2 regions of the Streptomyces sp. NPDC059443 genome follow, and region 2 is predicted to be linked to the other one. Evidence: predicted binding sites of a transcription regulator. Region 2 holds the regulator's gene; the other holds the start of a gene.

Region 1 (7,714 bases), on a different contig from region 2:
GCAGCAGCGCCGTCCGGTAGATCGCCGCGGCCATCCGCCCCAGGGCCAGGCCGTCCTGGTGGCGGTGGAGCCGTACGCCCACGTCCACCTGGGCCAGCGCGTCCAGCCCGACCGTGTGCAGCGCGTCCACCAGCAGGCCCAGCTCCACGCCGTACCCGACGGGGAACGGCAGCCGCTCCAGCAGGTCGCGGCGCACGGCGTACTCGCCGCCCAGCGGCTGGACGAAACCGGCCAGCTGCGGCCAGTGCAGGTTGAGCAGGGGGCGGGCTACCAGCTCCGTCACTCTGCCGCCCTGGCCGGGAGCGTCACCCAGCGGGCGGTCGTACATGGCCTTGACGAAGCACACGTCCGGATCCGTCAGCAGCGGGCCCACGATCCCGGACACGAAGACGGACGAGAAGTCCCGCAGATCGGCGTCCACGAAGCAGACCACGTCCCCGCTCGTGGCCAGCAGCGAACGCCACAGCACCTCCCCCTTTCCGGGCAGGGCCGGCAGCCCCGGCAGGATCTCGTCGCGGTGCACCACCCGGGCCCCGGCCTTGGCCGCCACCTCCGCCGTACGGTCGGTGGAGCCCGAGTCGACCACGACCAGCTCGTCGACCAGGGGCGTGTCCGGCCCGTCCATCAGATCGCGCCGGATCACCTCGACGATGGCCCCGACGGTGGCTTCCTCGTTCAGCGCGGGCAGCACCACGCTGACCGTCGTACCGGCTGCCCGTTTGGCGGAAAGCAGCTGGTCGAGCGGTCGGTCGGCGGCGGACCAGGAGCGGGCCGAGAGCCAGCGCTCCACCTCTTCCAGCACCTTCGGGACTCCTCTGTCGGTCGGCGGGGCACGGGCGGAACGCCGGTGCTTTTCACCGATATGTGATCCATCTCGCGGTTCGGACGGCTGTCTCAACCACCCGGGGCTTCGGTTACAGTCTTGAACAACGCAAAGGCCCACCGCATGCCGGGGGGCCTCGCGAACAAACGCCCGGGCGCGCCACAGAGCGTGTCGCCCGGTGCCATACCGCTCATCCAGAGGGGCAGAGGGACACGGCCCGTTGAAGCCCCGGCAACCCTCCAGTCGGTTCTCGCGATCGCTCCAGCAGCGACTCAGCGGGGTCCCCGGCTAGGGAAGGTGCCAATTCCGTCTCATGGCGACGTTCGTCATGGGGAAGATGAGGAGAAAGGGCCTCGCCATCATGGCTGCACAGACTGCCGAAACCTCTGCCGACACCTCCGCTGGAACTTCCACCCCCGGCGCCTCTGTCGATCTCGGTCCCGCCACCGGCCTTTCCTGCCGGGAATGCGGCACCCGCTTCGAGCTCGGCCCGATCTTCGCTTGCGTGGAGTGTTTCGGACCGCTCGAAGTCGCGTACGACCTGCCCCTCGGTGACCCGGAGGCGCTGCGCGCCGCGATCGAGGCCGGCCCGGACAACATCTGGCGCTACGCGCCGCTGCTGCCCGTCCCCGCGGACGTCGCCTCCAAGCCGAGCCTGAACCCGGGCTTCACCAAGCTCGTGGACGCGGCCAACCTGGCCAAGGAGCTGGGCTTCACCGGCAAGCTGTACGTCAAGGACGACTCCGGCAACCCGACGCACTCCTTCAAGGACCGCGTCGTGGCCATCGCCGTCGAGGCCGCCCGCGCCTTCGGCTTCACCACCCTCTCCTGCTCCTCCACCGGCAACCTGGCCGGCGCCGTGGGCGCCGCGGCCGCCCGTGCCGGCTTCCGCTCGTGCGTGTTCATCCCGCACGACCTGGAGCAGGGCAAGGTCGTCATGGCCGGTGTCTACGGTGGCGACCTGGTCGGCATCGAGGGCAACTACGACGACGTCAACCGCTTCTGCTCCGAGCTCATCGGCGACCCGCTGGGCGAGGGCTGGGGCTTCGTCAACGTCAACCTGCGCCCGTACTACGGCGAGGGTTCCAAGACCCTGGCGTACGAGATCTGCGAGCAGCTCGGCTGGCAGCTGCCCGACCAGATCGTCATCCCGATCGCGTCCGGCTCGCAGCTGACGAAGATCGACAAGGGTCTCCAGGAGCTGATCAAGCTCGGCCTGGTCGAGGACAAGCCCTACAAGATCTTCGGCGCCCAGGCCGAGGGCTGCTCGCCCGTCTCGACCGCCTTCAAGGCCGGTCACGAGGTGGTCCGCCCGCAGAAGCCGAACACCATCGCCAAGTCGCTGGCCATCGGCAACCCGGCGGACGGCCCGTACGTCCTGGACATCGCGCGCCGCACCGGCGGCTACGTCGAGGACGTCAACGACGAGCAGGTCGTCGAGGCCATCAAGATCCTGGCCCAGACCGAGGGCATCTTCGCCGAGACCGCGGGCGGCGTGACCGTCGGCGTGACGAAGAAGCTCGTCGAGAACGGTCAGATCGACCCCTCGCTGACCACGGTGATCCTGAACACCGGTGACGGCCTCAAGACCCTGGAGGCCGTGGCCGACGGCGGCGGCCAGACCGCCACCATCCGCCCGAGCCTGGACGCGTTCCGCGCCGCCAACCTCGCCTGATCTCTCCCCCTGCACACCGGAAAGGCAGTAGCGCCATGAGCGTCAACGTCCGCATCCCCACCATCCTGCGCACCTACACCGGCGGCAAGGCCGAGGTCCCCGCCGAGGGCGCGACCCTCGCCGAGGTCATCGAGTCCCTGGAGAAGAACCACCCGGGCATCGCCGCGCGCGTCCTGGACGACCAGGGCAAGCTCCGCCGCTTCGTCAACGTCTACGTCAACGACGACGACGTGCGCTTCGAAGGCGGGCTGCAGGCGTCCACGCCGGACGGCGCCGGCGTTTCGATCATCCCCGCCGTCGCGGGCGGCTGCTGACCTTTCGGCCGGCCAAACCTGAATTGCCCCTTCCGCTAATAAGCGGAGGGGGCAATTCTGCTTGATTGGGCGCGGTAGAGTTGGGGAAGTCCCCACCGCTGCTCTTGCCCGCCGCATATGAGCGGGCCGCGGAAGGGTTGACATTGAGTCAACATGCAAGCGCGGTATGGGTCCTTGGCGTGCTTTGTCCGGCCCGACTTGCCCTGGAATATTCCGAGTTTTCACCCTATTTCAATCTTTTGCCGTGTCCAGAATTCTCGCCGGAATGACCTGTTGCAGACAGCAGCGGTGCGGATACATTCAGCCCCGGTCGAGGCGTTCCGGCGCAAGTTCTGACCCGGGACCGCGAAGTGCGGTCCTGCGCAAGGGCCAGTAATAGGGGAGTTAGGCATGGCTCAGGGCACCGTCAAGTGGTTCAACGCGGAGAAGGGCTACGGCTTCATCGCGGTCGACGGTGGTGCGGATGTGTTCGTCCACTACAGCGCCATCCAGATGGACGGGTACCGCACCCTTGAAGAGGGTCAGCGGGTCGAGTTCGAGATCTCGCAGGGCCAGAAGGGTCCGCAGGCGGACATGGTCAAGCTCGCCGTCGGCTAGTCCGGGCGCGATCGACCGCCGACACGGCGTACGACTGCATACGACTGCATGCATACGAGGGGCCCACATCCTGGACACGGGATGCGGGCCCCTCGTGCGTGGTGTGCTCGCAGGCCTTGCGGTGCCCGGGTTGTTCACCGGCGGTTCCCCGAAGCCGCTTGCACTCGGGGGTGCCGAGTGCTAATCATTGGCGTTAGCACTCTCCTAGTGAGAGTGCTACCTAAACGAGGACCGGGTCAGTGAGGCCCACGGGGTCCGGCGGGAAGAAACCGCCGGGCACGCAGGCCGTCCGTCGCGGGCGCGGGCGCGGTCCGGGAGCAATCCACCGCTGTCCGGGAGGACCACTTCAGATGGCCAAGATCATTGCGTTCAACGAGGAGGCCCGGCGCGGTCTCGAGCGAGGCATGAACCAGCTCGCCGACGCCGTCAAGGTCACCCTTGGCCCCAAGGGTCGCAACGTCGTCCTTGAGAAGAAGTGGGGCGCCCCCACGATCACCAACGATGGTGTCTCCATCGCCAAGGAGATCGAGCTCGAGGACCCGTACGAGAAGATCGGCGCCGAGCTGGTCAAGGAAGTCGCCAAGAAGACGGACGACGTCGCCGGCGACGGTACGACCACCGCCACCGTTCTGGCCCAGGCGCTCGTCCGCGAGGGCCTGCGCAACGTGGCCGCCGGTGCGAACCCGATGGCCCTCAAGCGTGGTATCGAGAAGGCCGTCGAGGCCGTCTCCGCTGCCCTGCTCTCGCAGGCCAAGGATGTCGAGACCAAGGAGCAGATCGCTTCTACGGCCTCTATCTCCGCCGCTGACACCCAGATCGGCGAGCTCATCGCCGAGGCCATGGACAAGGTCGGCAAGGAAGGCGTCATCACCGTCGAGGAGTCCCAGACCTTCGGGCTGGAGCTTGAGCTCACCGAGGGCATGCGCTTCGACAAGGGCTACATCTCGGCGTACTTCGCCACCGACATGGAGCGCATGGAGTCGTCCCTCGACGACCCGTACATCCTGATCGTCAACTCCAAGATCGGCTCGGTCAAGGACCTGCTGCCGCTCCTGGAGAAGGTCATGCAGTCCGGCAAGCCGCTGCTGATCATCGCCGAGGACGTCGAGGGCGAGGCCCTGTCGACCCTGGTCGTCAACAAGATCCGCGGCACCTTCAAGTCCGTCGCCGTCAAGGCCCCGGGCTTCGGCGACCGCCGCAAGGCCATGCTCGGTGACATCGCCATCCTCACGGGCGGCACGGTCATCTCCGAGGAGGTCGGCCTCAAGCTGGAGAACGCCGGTCTCGACCTGCTGGGTCGCGCCCGCAAGGTCGTCATCACCAAGGACGAGACCACCATCGTCGACGGTGCCGGTGACTCCGACCAGGTCCAGGGTCGCGTCAACCAGATCCGCGCCGAGATCGAGAACTCCGACTCGGACTACGACCGCGAGAAGCTCCAGGAGCGCCTCGCGAAGCTGGCCGGCGGCGTGGCCGTCATCAAGGCCGGCGCCGCGACCGAGGTCGAGCTCAAGGAGCGCAAGCACCGCATCGAGGACGCCGTTCGCAACGCGAAGGCGGCCGTCGAAGAGGGCATCGTCGCCGGTGGCGGCGTGGCGCTCCTCCAGGCCTCCTCGGTCTTCGACAAGCTGGAGCTCACGGGCGACGAGGCGACCGGCGCCAACGCCGTGCGCCTGGCCCTTGAGGCCCCGCTCAAGCAGATCGCCGTCAACGGTGGTCTCGAGGGTGGCGTCGTGGTCGAGAAGGTCCGCAACCTGCCCATCGGTCACGGCCTGAACGCCGCGACCGGCGAGTACGTCGACATGATCGCCGAGGGCATCATCGACCCGGCGAAGGTCACCCGCTCTGCCCTGCAGAACGCGGCGTCGATCGCGGCCCTCTTCCTCACCACCGAGGCCGTCATCGCCGACAAGCCCGAGAAGGCCGGCGCCGCTGCCGGCGGCGGCATGCCGGGCGGTGACATGGACTTCTGATCGGCCCCTGGCTGATCGGCTGTTCTCGTACCGAGGGCGGCACCCCTTCTTCGCGAAGGGGTGCCGCCCTCGGGCGTTCACCGCGCCGTGCGTACGGGGCCCCGCGCGGCCAGGTGTGCCCCGCGCGGTCACCACCCGTTGAGCTCGGCACGCTCCGAGGCCGCCCGGCCGAGGGCGCCGAGCACACCCAGCAGGGACGCGAGCCCGACCGCGAAGAGGGCCGCGAATCGCAGCCCCCAGGCGTGGAGGTCCCCGGGCCTCTGCGGCTCCACCTCGCCCCGGGGGTCGTAGACCAGCCGCAGTTCCCCGCCGGCCTTCGCGATCTTCCGCTCCCTGGTCAGCTGGGCCGGAGCGCCCGGCGGGCAGTCGAGCCGGTGGTCGTACTTGGTGGTGTGGCTGACGCTCTGGCCCTCGGGGGCGAAGGTGGAGTCCGTCTCCACGCGGGAGACCACCTCCCTGACCACGCAGGTGACCTCGACCCCCCGCTCCCGCAGCACCAGGTCGTCCACGCCCATCAGGGCGATGAACACGCCGACGACCGCCGGCAGCCCGGCCAGGACGGCGAGGGCCGCGGCCGAGCCCCCGTGCCCGCGCTCGCTCTGCGCGTAGGTGTGCAGCGCGAGGCCGGCCAGGGGCGCGAAGAGCCCGAAGAAGGCCACCCACCCGTCGCCCAGCCACCCGCTCGCCCCCGCCCAGCCGGCCGCGAGCGCCACCCCGGCGGCGAGCGGCGGCACCCCGGCCGCGGCCACCACCGACCCCAGGGACCGCCACCACCAGTCCCACATCGGCCCCTTCCCGTCACGCATCCCCGTCTCCGTCCCCATCCCGATCCCCATCCCCCTCGTTCCCCTCTTCTGCTTCCGGGGGCTTACACGCCGGGGAGTACCCGGATGGTTGACCGGGCGCACGACCGAGGGCGGCACCCCCCTCTCCGGGAGGGGTGCCGCCCTCGGGCGATCCGCGCGTCTAGAAGCCGGTGGTGTCGATGGTGAAGTCGAACGGCTCCGGGACGTGCAGGGGCTGGCCGAAGGACACCGTCGTACGGGAGCGGTATCCGTGCGGGGACGGGTCCCAGAAGCAGGTGATCTCCGAGTCCTGCATGTCGACGACCAGGTAGACGGGAACGAGCGAGCCGTACACGTCCAGCTTCTCGTTCCAGTCGGCGTCCTTGGTGGAGACGGACGTGAACTCTCCGACGAGGGACAGCGCCGCTCCGTCCGCGTGCTGTCCGTCCTCTTCGAAGGCCGCCTCGTCCGCGACGTACAGGTCCGGTCCGTAGCCGCGCTCCGCTGCCGGGAACCGGAAGAGGAAGGGTGAGGTGTCCGCGAAATGCCCCTCTGGGACGTGTGCCTGGAGCTGCTCGCGCAGACGACGCATGCGACGGGAGTAGCGCAGCTTGGAAAACGGCGACACGATGATCTTCCCCCGGATGAGCTCGGCCTTGAAGCCGTCTGGCGTGTTCATCTCCGCGACCGTGCGCAAGAGGTCCTCGAAGGCCGGAGGTGCCGACGGCGTCTCTCTCGGTGTGGTCCGCTCGGTCATGATGGTCACCGTCATCCTCCGGATGGCGTTCCGTACCCCGAATATGTGCCTCGTCCCAGGCTAGCGGCGGGCAGGTCGCCGTGCCCGGCCTATGGGACGCATCGCCCGGGAGCGGTCGGGTTTGGTTCACTACTGGCATGACGGACGGGACGAAGGTGTTCATCAAGATCTGCGGGCTCAGGACCGCGCACGACGTCGAGGTGGCCGTGGCCGCCGGGGCCGATGCCGTCGGGTTCGTCTTCGCGCCCGGGAGCCCCCGTACCGTCGACGCCGCCACCGCGCGCGAGCTGGTCGCCGGGGTGCCGGACGGGGTGCTGACCGTCGGGGTGTTCCGCGGGCAGCCGGTGGACGAGGTGCGGCGCTTCGCCGAGGAGAGCGCAGTGGGCTCCGTACAGCTGCACGGGGACGAGGGCCCCGAGTTCTACGAGGAGCTGCGCGCCCCCGGCCGGACGCTGATCCGGGCCACGGCCCGCGCGGTGGCCGCGGTAGGGGAGTACGGGGAGGACCTGCTCCTGATCGACGCCCCCGACCCCGGCTCCGGCAAGCCGTGGAACTGGGCTTCGAAGGAGTTCACCGCGCCCGCGGGCCGGTGGCTGCTGGCGGGCGGGCTTACCCCGGCCAACGTGCGCGAGGCGGTCGAGGTCACCGGCGCCTGGGGCGTGGACGTGTCCAGCGGCGTGGAGCGGGAGCGCGGCGTGAAGTCCCCGGAGCTGATCAGGGCCTTCATCGCGGCGGCGCGGGGCGCCCGGGGCTGAGCGGAGGCGCGGCGCGGTCGCGGGGGTGTGGATTC
Region 2 (7,714 bases):
ACCCGTTGTGGTTGCGGTGGCGCGTGGGCACCTGACTGGCGGTGCCCAGCACCACGAATTCCCGTACGGACACGGCTTATCCGGGGGGCCACTGGAGGCCGCGGCCGCCCAGGACGTGCAGGTGGGCGTGGAAGACGGTCTGACCCGCGCCTGCGCCGGTGTTGAAGACGACCCGGTAGCCGTGGTCGTCGATCTTCTCGTCGGCGGCGATCCGTCCGGCCTCGGTCAGTATGTCGGCGACGACCCCGGGCTCGGCGGCGGCGAGGGAGGCCGCGTCGGGGTAGTGCACCCTGGGGATGACGAGCACGTGCGTGGGCGCCTGCGGGTTGATGTCCCGGAAGGCGACGGTCGTCTCGGTCTCCCGGACGATGGTCGCCGGGATGTTCCCCGCGACGATCTTGCAGAACAGGCAGTCGGCCTGCGGTTCCCCGGCCATTGCTGAGCCTTCCGTGACGTTCGTTGATCCGTTCCGGCATCGTATCCACCGGCGGGGACCGGCGGCCGCGCCTGTGGACAACTCCGGTCCGCGACAGCCGGTCCCCCTGGGAACCGGCAGCCGTCGAGACCGGCGGCCCGTCAGGACCAGCGGCCCGTCCTGGCCAGCAGCACCGCCGCCGCCGCGGTGCCGGCCGTGGAGGTGCGCAGCACCGAGGGGCCCAGCCGGTACGGGAGCGCCCCGGCCGCCGCGAAGGCGGCGAGCTCGTCCGGGGAGACCCCGCCCTCGGGGCCGACCACCAGGACGATGGAGCCCGCGGCGGGCAGTTCCGCGGTGGCCAGGGCGCCGGAAGGTGCGTCCCGGTCCTCGTGCAGGACCACCGCGAGGTCGGCCTCGGCGAGCAGCGCCGCGACCTGCTTGGTGGACAGCGCCTCGGCGACCTCGGGGAAGCGGACCCGGCGGGACTGCTTGCCCGCCTCGCGGGCGGTGGCCCGCCACTTCGCGAGGGACTTGGCGCCCCGGTCCCCGCGCCACTGGGTGATGCAGCGCGAGGCCTGCCAGGGCACGATCGCGTCGACGCCGGTCTCCGTCATGGTCTCGACGGCGACCTCGCCCCGGTCGCCCTTGGGCAGGGCCTGGACGACGGTGATCCGCACGGCCGGCTCCGCCTCCTCGAAGACCCCGCTCACCGAGACGACCAGGCGGTCCTTGCCCTCGGCCGCCTTCACCACGGCCTCGGCCCAGCCGCCCCGGCCGTCGGCCAGGACGACGGCCTCGCCCGGGGTCAGCCGCTTCACGGACACTGCGTGCCGGCCCTCGGGGCCGTCCAGCACGAACTCCGGCCCCGCGGGGACCTTTTCGACCACGAACACGGGGGCGGTCATGACGCACTCCTCATCTGCATTGCCTTCAACACGTTCTGGGCCGCGGCGAGTTCCGCCGCGAGCACTTCCACCAGTTCCCCGGCCGGCAGCGCCCGCGCCAGCCGGTGCCCCTGGCCCGCCCACAGGGCCATGCCCTGCGGGTCCCCGGCCGCGGCGGCCGCCTTGCGCAGCGGCGAGGTCAGGTGGTGGATCTGCGGGTAGGCGGCCGGGGCGTAGGGCCCGTGCTCGCGCATGAACCGGTTGACCAGCCCGCGGGCCGGGCGCCCCGAGAAGGCCCGGGTCATCTCGGTCCGGACGAACAGCGGGTCGGTCAGCGCCGTCTTGTGCAGGGGGTCCGCGCCGGACTCGGGACAGACCAGGAAGGCCGTGCCGAGCTGCGCCGCCTCCGCTCCCGCCGCCAGCAGCGCGGCGATCTGCGAGCCGCGCATCAGGCCGCCCGCCGCGATGATCGGGAGGGCCACGGTCTCCCGTACCTGCGCCACGAGCGCGAGGAGTCCGAGCCCGGCCGTGCCGTCGGCCTGCGGGTCGTCGCGGTGGGTGCCCTGGTGGCCGCCCGCCTCCATGCCCTGGACGCAGACGGCGTCGGCGCCGGCCGCCTGCGCGGCCCGGGCCTCCTCGACGGAGGTGACGGTCGCGATCGTGTACGTACCGACCTTGCGCAGGCAGGTGAAGGCCGCGGGGGAAGGCAGGCCGAAGGTGAAGGAGACCACCGGGACGGGGTCTTCGAGGAGAATGGCGAGTTTCGCGTCGTAGCCGTCGTCACACGTGCCGATGATGTCCTCTTCGGCGAGCGAGATCTCGTACCAGCTGGCCTCGCCGGCGAGCTGGCCGCGGTACACCTCCACGGCGGCCGGGTCCACGTAACCGGTCTGCGGCATGAAGAGGTTGACGCCGAAGGGGCGCCGGGTCAGCGCTCGCAGCCGCTTGATCTCCTGGAACATGCCGTCGGCCGTCTTGTAACCGCCGGCCAGGAACCCCAGCCCGCCCGCCTCGCACACCGCGGCGGCGAGCGGCGGACAGGACGCGCCGCCCGCCATGGGCGCCTGCACGATCGGGTACGCGAACAGACCGTTCGGTGCGGAGGACATGGACTGCATCGTGCCATGTCCCGCTCAGGGGACCGAATCACGGCATTCGCCTGGCATAGTCCGCTTCACCGGGTTGTCGAAAACGCGTCGGCGGCATGCTCGGCGGCATGCGACGAGCCCGGTCCGGGGCATCCCCGGACCGGGCTCGCAGTGGTTCTCTCACGGGTTCCCGCCGTACCTGCCGTACGGGTTCCCGCGCGGGGCTCAGCGCCCGTTGAAGGCGTCCTTCAGTCGGCTGAACAGCCCCTGCTGACCCGGCGCGAACTGGCCGAGCGGCCGCTCCTCGCCGCGCAGCTTCGCCAGCTGGCGCAGCAGGTCCTCCTGCGCCGCGTCCAGCTTGGCGGGGGTGGTGACCTCGACGTGGACGATGAGGTCGCCGCGCCCGTTGCCGCGCAGGTGCGTGACGCCCCGGCCGTGCAGCGGGATCGCCTGCCCGGACTGGGTACCGGGCCGAATGTCGATCTCCTCCAGGCCGTCCAGCGTCTCCAGCGGGCACTTGGTGCCCAGGGCCGCCGCGGTCATCGGGATGGTGACCGTGCAGTGCAGGTCGTCCCCGCGCCGCTGGAAGGTCGGGTGCGGCAGCTCGTGGATCTCCACGTACAGGTCGCCGGCGGGGCCGCCGCCGGGGCCGACCTCGCCCTCGCCCGCGAGCTGGATCCGGGTGCCGTTCTCGACGCCCGCCGGGATCTTGACCGTGAGGCTGCGGCGGGAGCGGACCCGGCCGTCGCCCGCGCACTCGGGGCAAGGAGTCGGGACCACGGTGCCGAAGCCCTGGCACTGCGGGCAGGGGCGCGAGGTCATGACCTGGCCCAGGAAGGACCGGGTGACCTGCGAGACCTCACCGCGGCCGCGGCACATGTCACACGTCTGCGCCGAGGTGCCGGGGGCGGCGCCTTCACCGGAGCAGGTGGTGCAGACGACGGCCGTGTCGACCTGGATGTCCTTGGTCGTGCCGAAGGCGGCCTCGTCCAGCTCCAGGTCGAGGCGGATCATGGCGTCCTGGCCGCGGCGGGTCCGCGAGCGCGGTCCGCGCTGCTGGGACTGGCCGAAGAAGGCGTCCATGATGTCGGAGAAGTTGCCGAAGCCACCCGCACCGAATCCGCCCGCGCCGCCGCCACCGCCCGAGGAGGACAGCGGGTCGCCGCCGAGGTCGAAGACCTGCTTCTTCTGCGGGTCCGAGAGCACCTCGTACGCGGCGTTGATCTCCTTGAAGCGCTCCTGCGTCTTCGGGTCCGGATTCACATCCGGGTGGAGTTCACGCGCGAGGCGGCGGAAGGCCTTCTTGATCTCGTCCTGCGATGCGTCGCGGCGCACGCCGAGAACGGCGTAGTAGTCCGTGGCCACTTACGACTCCGCCAGGATCTGTCCGACGTAACGTGCCACTGCGCGTACCGCTCCCATCGTTCCGGGGTAGTCCATGCGGGTCGGTCCGACCACGCCGAGTTTGGCGACTGCTTCGCCGCCCGAACCGTAGCCGACCGAGACGACGGACGTGGAGTTCAGTCCCTCGTAGGCATTCTCATGCCCGATCTTTACGGCCATTCCCGACTCGTTGGCCTCGCCCAGCAGCTTGAGGAGCACGACCTGCTCCTCCAGCGCTTCGAGCACCGGCCTGATCGTCAGGGGAAAATCATGTCCGAAACGGGTGAGGTTGGCGGTGCCGCCGATCATCAGCCGCTCCTCCGCCTCCTCCACCAGCGTTTCGAGGAGGGTGTCGAGGACGGCCTTGACCGTCGCCCTGTCCTCGGAGTCGAAGGACTCCGGAAGGTCCTGCACCAGCGGCGGCACGTCGGTGAACCGGCGGCCGACCACCCGGCTGTTGAGGCGGGCCCGCAGATCGGCCAGCGAGGTGTCCGAGAAGGGGGTCTGGCAGTCCACCAGCCGCTGCTCGACCCGGCCCGTGTCCGTGATCAGTACGAGCATCAGGCGCGCGGGAGCGAGCGAGAGCAGCTCCACGTGCCGGACGGTCGACCGGGTCAGGCTCGGGTACTGGACGACGGCGACCTGCCGGGTCAGCTGCGCGAGCAGCCGCACGGTCCGGCCGACGACGTCGTCGAGGTCCACGGCCCCGTCGAGGAAGTTCTGGATGGCCCGGCGTTCGGGCGTCGACAGCGGTTTGACCCCCGCCAGCCTGTCGACGAAGAGGCGGTAGCCCTTGTCGGTGGGGATCCGGCCGGCGCTGGTGTGGGGCTGGGCGATGTAGCCCTCTTCCTCCAGCACGGCCATGTCGTTGCGCACGGTCGCGGGCGAGACGCCGAGCCGGTGCCGCTCCGTGAGCGCCTTGGAGCCGACCGGCTCCTCCGTCCCGACGTAGTCCTGGACGATGGCGCGCAGCACTTCGAGTCTGCGTTCGCTGAGCATCGCGCACACCTCCGTCGTCTTCTTCGTCCGCGGCTCGGATCGCCGCCGGTCCGTTGCCGGGCTACTGCCGGCCCACTGCCGGTTTGCTGTCGATTTGCTGGCACTCTGCGCATTCGAGTGCCAGAGATCCCCCGGTCAGTGTACGGCGGGGTGGTGCACCCCTAGCAAGGGCGGCCCGCCAAGGTAGCGTCGCGGCATGGACGTGCGTTGGGAAGAGGCGGGCTGGGAACGGCTCACCGAACGGGCCGGCCGGCTGCGGCTGCCGGTGTGGGACTGCACGGTGGGACTGGTGGTTGGCGACGATTCCGCCCTTCTGATCGACCCGGGATCTTCCGTGCGGGAGGGCTCGCGGGTGCGGGCCGAAGCGGAGCGGCTGGCGGGCCGGCGCGTGACCCATATCGCATTCACACACGGACATTTCGACCACGTACTGGGCGGATCGGTGTTCGCCGGGGCCGAGGTCTACGGTCCCGTCGGGCTGGACGGCCTGCTGTCCGTCAGCCACGACGACCTGCGGGCCGACGCGGTCCGCCACGGCCTGGCGGCGGCCGAGGCCGCCGAGGCGGTGGAACTGCTGGTGGTGCCCCGGCACCTGGTGTCGGGCGAGTGGACGCTCGACCTGGGCGGGGTGCAGGTGCTGCTGGCGAACGTGGGCCCCGGGCACACCCGGCACGATCTGGCCGCCTTCGTCCCCGGAACCCGCGAGGTGGTCTTCTGCGGCGACCTGGTCGAGGAATCGGGCGAACCCCAGGCGGGTCCGGACGCCGTGCCCCGCCAGTGGCCGGCCGCGATCGACCGGCTGCTCGCGCTGGGCGGGGAGGACGCGCTGTACGTGCCGGGTCACGGAGCGGTGGTGGACGCGGCTTTCGTCCGTGCGCAACGCGACACACTGGCGGCCCGCTTCGGCGTGTCGAACGCCTGAGGCCGCCCGCTCTCCTACCCTCGACCGGATGCGTGAGTACTCCCCCGACCTGACCCCGCAGTGGAAGCGTGCCAAGCCCGTTCCGGAGGTGCCTGCCGACCCCGGCCTCGTGGTCGAGGTGGCCGGCAGCGACTTCTGCGGCGCTGTGGTGGCCTGCGAGGCGGGCACGGTGGCCCTGGAGGACCGCTTCGGCAAGCGCCGGGTGTTCCCGCTGGAGCCCCGCGGATTCCTCCTGGACGGCGCGGTGGTTACCCTGACCCGCCCGGCCCGGGGCCCGGCCGCCCCGGCCCGTACGGCCTCGGGCTCCATCGCCGTCCCCGGCGCGCGGGCCCGGGTGGCCCGGGCGGGCCGGATCTACGTCGAGGGCCGCCACGACGCCGAGCTGGTGGAACGGGTCTGGGGCGACGACCTGCGGATCGAGGGCGTGGTCGTGGAGTACCTGGAGGGCATCGACGACCTCCCGGCGGTGGTGGCGGAGTTCGCCCCGGCCGCCGACGCCCGGCTGGGCGTCCTGGTGGACCACCTGGTCCCGGGTTCCAAGGAGTCCCGCATCGCGGCCGCCGTCACCTCCCCGCACGTCCTGATCGTGGGCCACCCCTACGTGGACGTGTGGCAGGCGGTGAAACCGTCCGCGCTCTCCATCCCGGCCTGGCCGGTGATCCCGCGCGGGGAGGACTGGAAGACGGGCGTCTGCCGGGCCCTGGGCTGGCCGGAGAACACCGGCGCCGCCTGGCAGCACATCCTGTCGCGCGTGACCTCGTACAAGGACCTGGAGCCCACCCTGCTCGGCGCGGTGGAACACCTGATCGACCACGTCACGGCTTAGGCCTTTCAGCCCGTCCGGCGTTTGAGGACCGGGTCCGGGCGGAGCCCGGGGAACGGTGGAAGGGTGGGTAGGGGACAAGCCCCGCAGGGCCAGCCCCACCCCACGCGCTCAGTCGACCAGGTCCCGGACCACCGCGTCGGCCAGCAACCGCCCGCGCAGGGTCAGCACGGCCCGCCCGGCCTCGTAGGGCGCGGGTTCCAGCAGTCCGTCCGCCAGGGCCCGGCGGGAAGCCGTAAGCCCCGCCGGCGCCAGCAGCGACAGCGGACAGCCGTCCACCAGCCGCAGCTCCAGCAGGATCCGCTCCACCCGCCGGTCCTCGTCGGACAGCAGCTCCCGCCCCGCGCCCGGGGAGCGTCCCTCGGCCAGGGCGGCGGCGTAGGCGCCCGGGTGCTTCACGTTCCACCAGCGCACCCCGCCCACGTGCGAGTGGGCTCCGGGTCCGGCGCCCCACCAGTCGGCTCCGCGCCAGTACAGCTCGTTGTGCAGGCAGCGCCCGGCCTGCGTGGTGGCCCAGTTCGACACCTCGTACCAGGAGTACCCGGCCTCGGCCATGACCGAGTCGAGGATCAGGTACCGGTCCGCGTGCACGTCGTCGTCGGTCATCGGGACCTCGCCCCGGCGGATCCGCCGCGCCAGCTGGGTCCCTTCCTCCACGATCAGCGCGTACGCCGACACGTGGTCCGGGCCCGCCCCGATCGCGGCGGCCAGGGACTCCCGCCAGTCCTCGTCGGACTCCCCCGGGGTCCCGTAGATCAGGTCCAGGTTCACGTGCTCGAAGCCCGCCGCGCGGGCCTCCGCGACGCAGGCCTCGGGCCGGCCGGGCGTGTGGGTGCGGTCCAGCACCTTCAGGACGTGCTGCTTCGCGCTCTGCATGCCGAAGGAGATCCGGTTGAAACCGCCGGCCCGCAGCTCCGCCAGGTACTCCGGGTTCACCGACTCCGGATTGGCCTCGGTGGTGACCTCGGCGTCCTCGGCCAGTCCGAACTCCTCCCGGATCGCCGCGAGCATCCGTACGAGGTCCCCGGCTGGCAGCAGCGTGGGCGTGCCGCCGCCCACGAAGACGGTCCGCACCGGGCGGGGGTCGTCCCCGAGCACCTTCCGCGCCAGCCTGACCTCGTCGATCAGGGTGTCGGCGTAGTTCTCCCGGGAGGCGAGCACGCCTCCGGTGCCCCGCAGCTCGGTGGCCGTGTAGGTGTT

What was found. Region 2 encodes HrcA, which represses chaperone genes, less so after heat shock. Its sites were predicted from a motif close to TTNGCACTCNGNNNNNCNGAGTGCNAA; they were not measured.
Region 1: groL (chaperonin GroEL) is a predicted target of HrcA. The motif match lies at 3,603-3,629, and genes of this name have one in related genera.

The regions. Positions count from the first base shown of each region.
Region 1 covers NZ_JBHYVM010000022.1:15,874-23,587, reverse strand. The annotation lists gene ACFXDJ_RS21480 (glucosyl-3-phosphoglycerate synthase) at 1-802, opposite strand, end outside; SAM riboswitch class I at 1,011-1,167, shown strand; gene thrC (threonine synthase) at 1,161-2,498, shown strand; gene ACFXDJ_RS21470 (MoaD/ThiS family protein) at 2,534-2,812, shown strand; gene ACFXDJ_RS21465 (cold-shock protein) at 3,203-3,409, shown strand; gene groL (chaperonin GroEL) at 3,760-5,382, shown strand; gene ACFXDJ_RS21455 (hypothetical protein) at 5,511-6,188, opposite strand; gene ACFXDJ_RS21450 (Uma2 family endonuclease) at 6,349-6,924, opposite strand; gene ACFXDJ_RS21445 (phosphoribosylanthranilate isomerase) at 7,062-7,679, shown strand.
Region 2 covers NZ_JBHYVM010000024.1:76,958-84,671, forward strand. The annotation lists gene ACFXDJ_RS22980 (ribonuclease Z) at 1-73, opposite strand, end outside; gene ACFXDJ_RS22985 (histidine triad nucleotide-binding protein) at 77-436, opposite strand; gene ACFXDJ_RS22990 (16S rRNA (uracil(1498)-N(3))-methyltransferase) at 577-1,320, opposite strand; gene ACFXDJ_RS22995 (nitronate monooxygenase) at 1,317-2,408, opposite strand; gene dnaJ (molecular chaperone DnaJ) at 2,613-3,752, opposite strand; gene hrcA (heat-inducible transcriptional repressor HrcA) at 3,753-4,769, opposite strand; gene ACFXDJ_RS23010 (MBL fold metallo-hydrolase) at 4,966-5,691, shown strand; gene ACFXDJ_RS23015 (DUF3097 domain-containing protein) at 5,720-6,517, shown strand; gene hemW (radical SAM family heme chaperone HemW) at 6,626-7,714, opposite strand, start outside.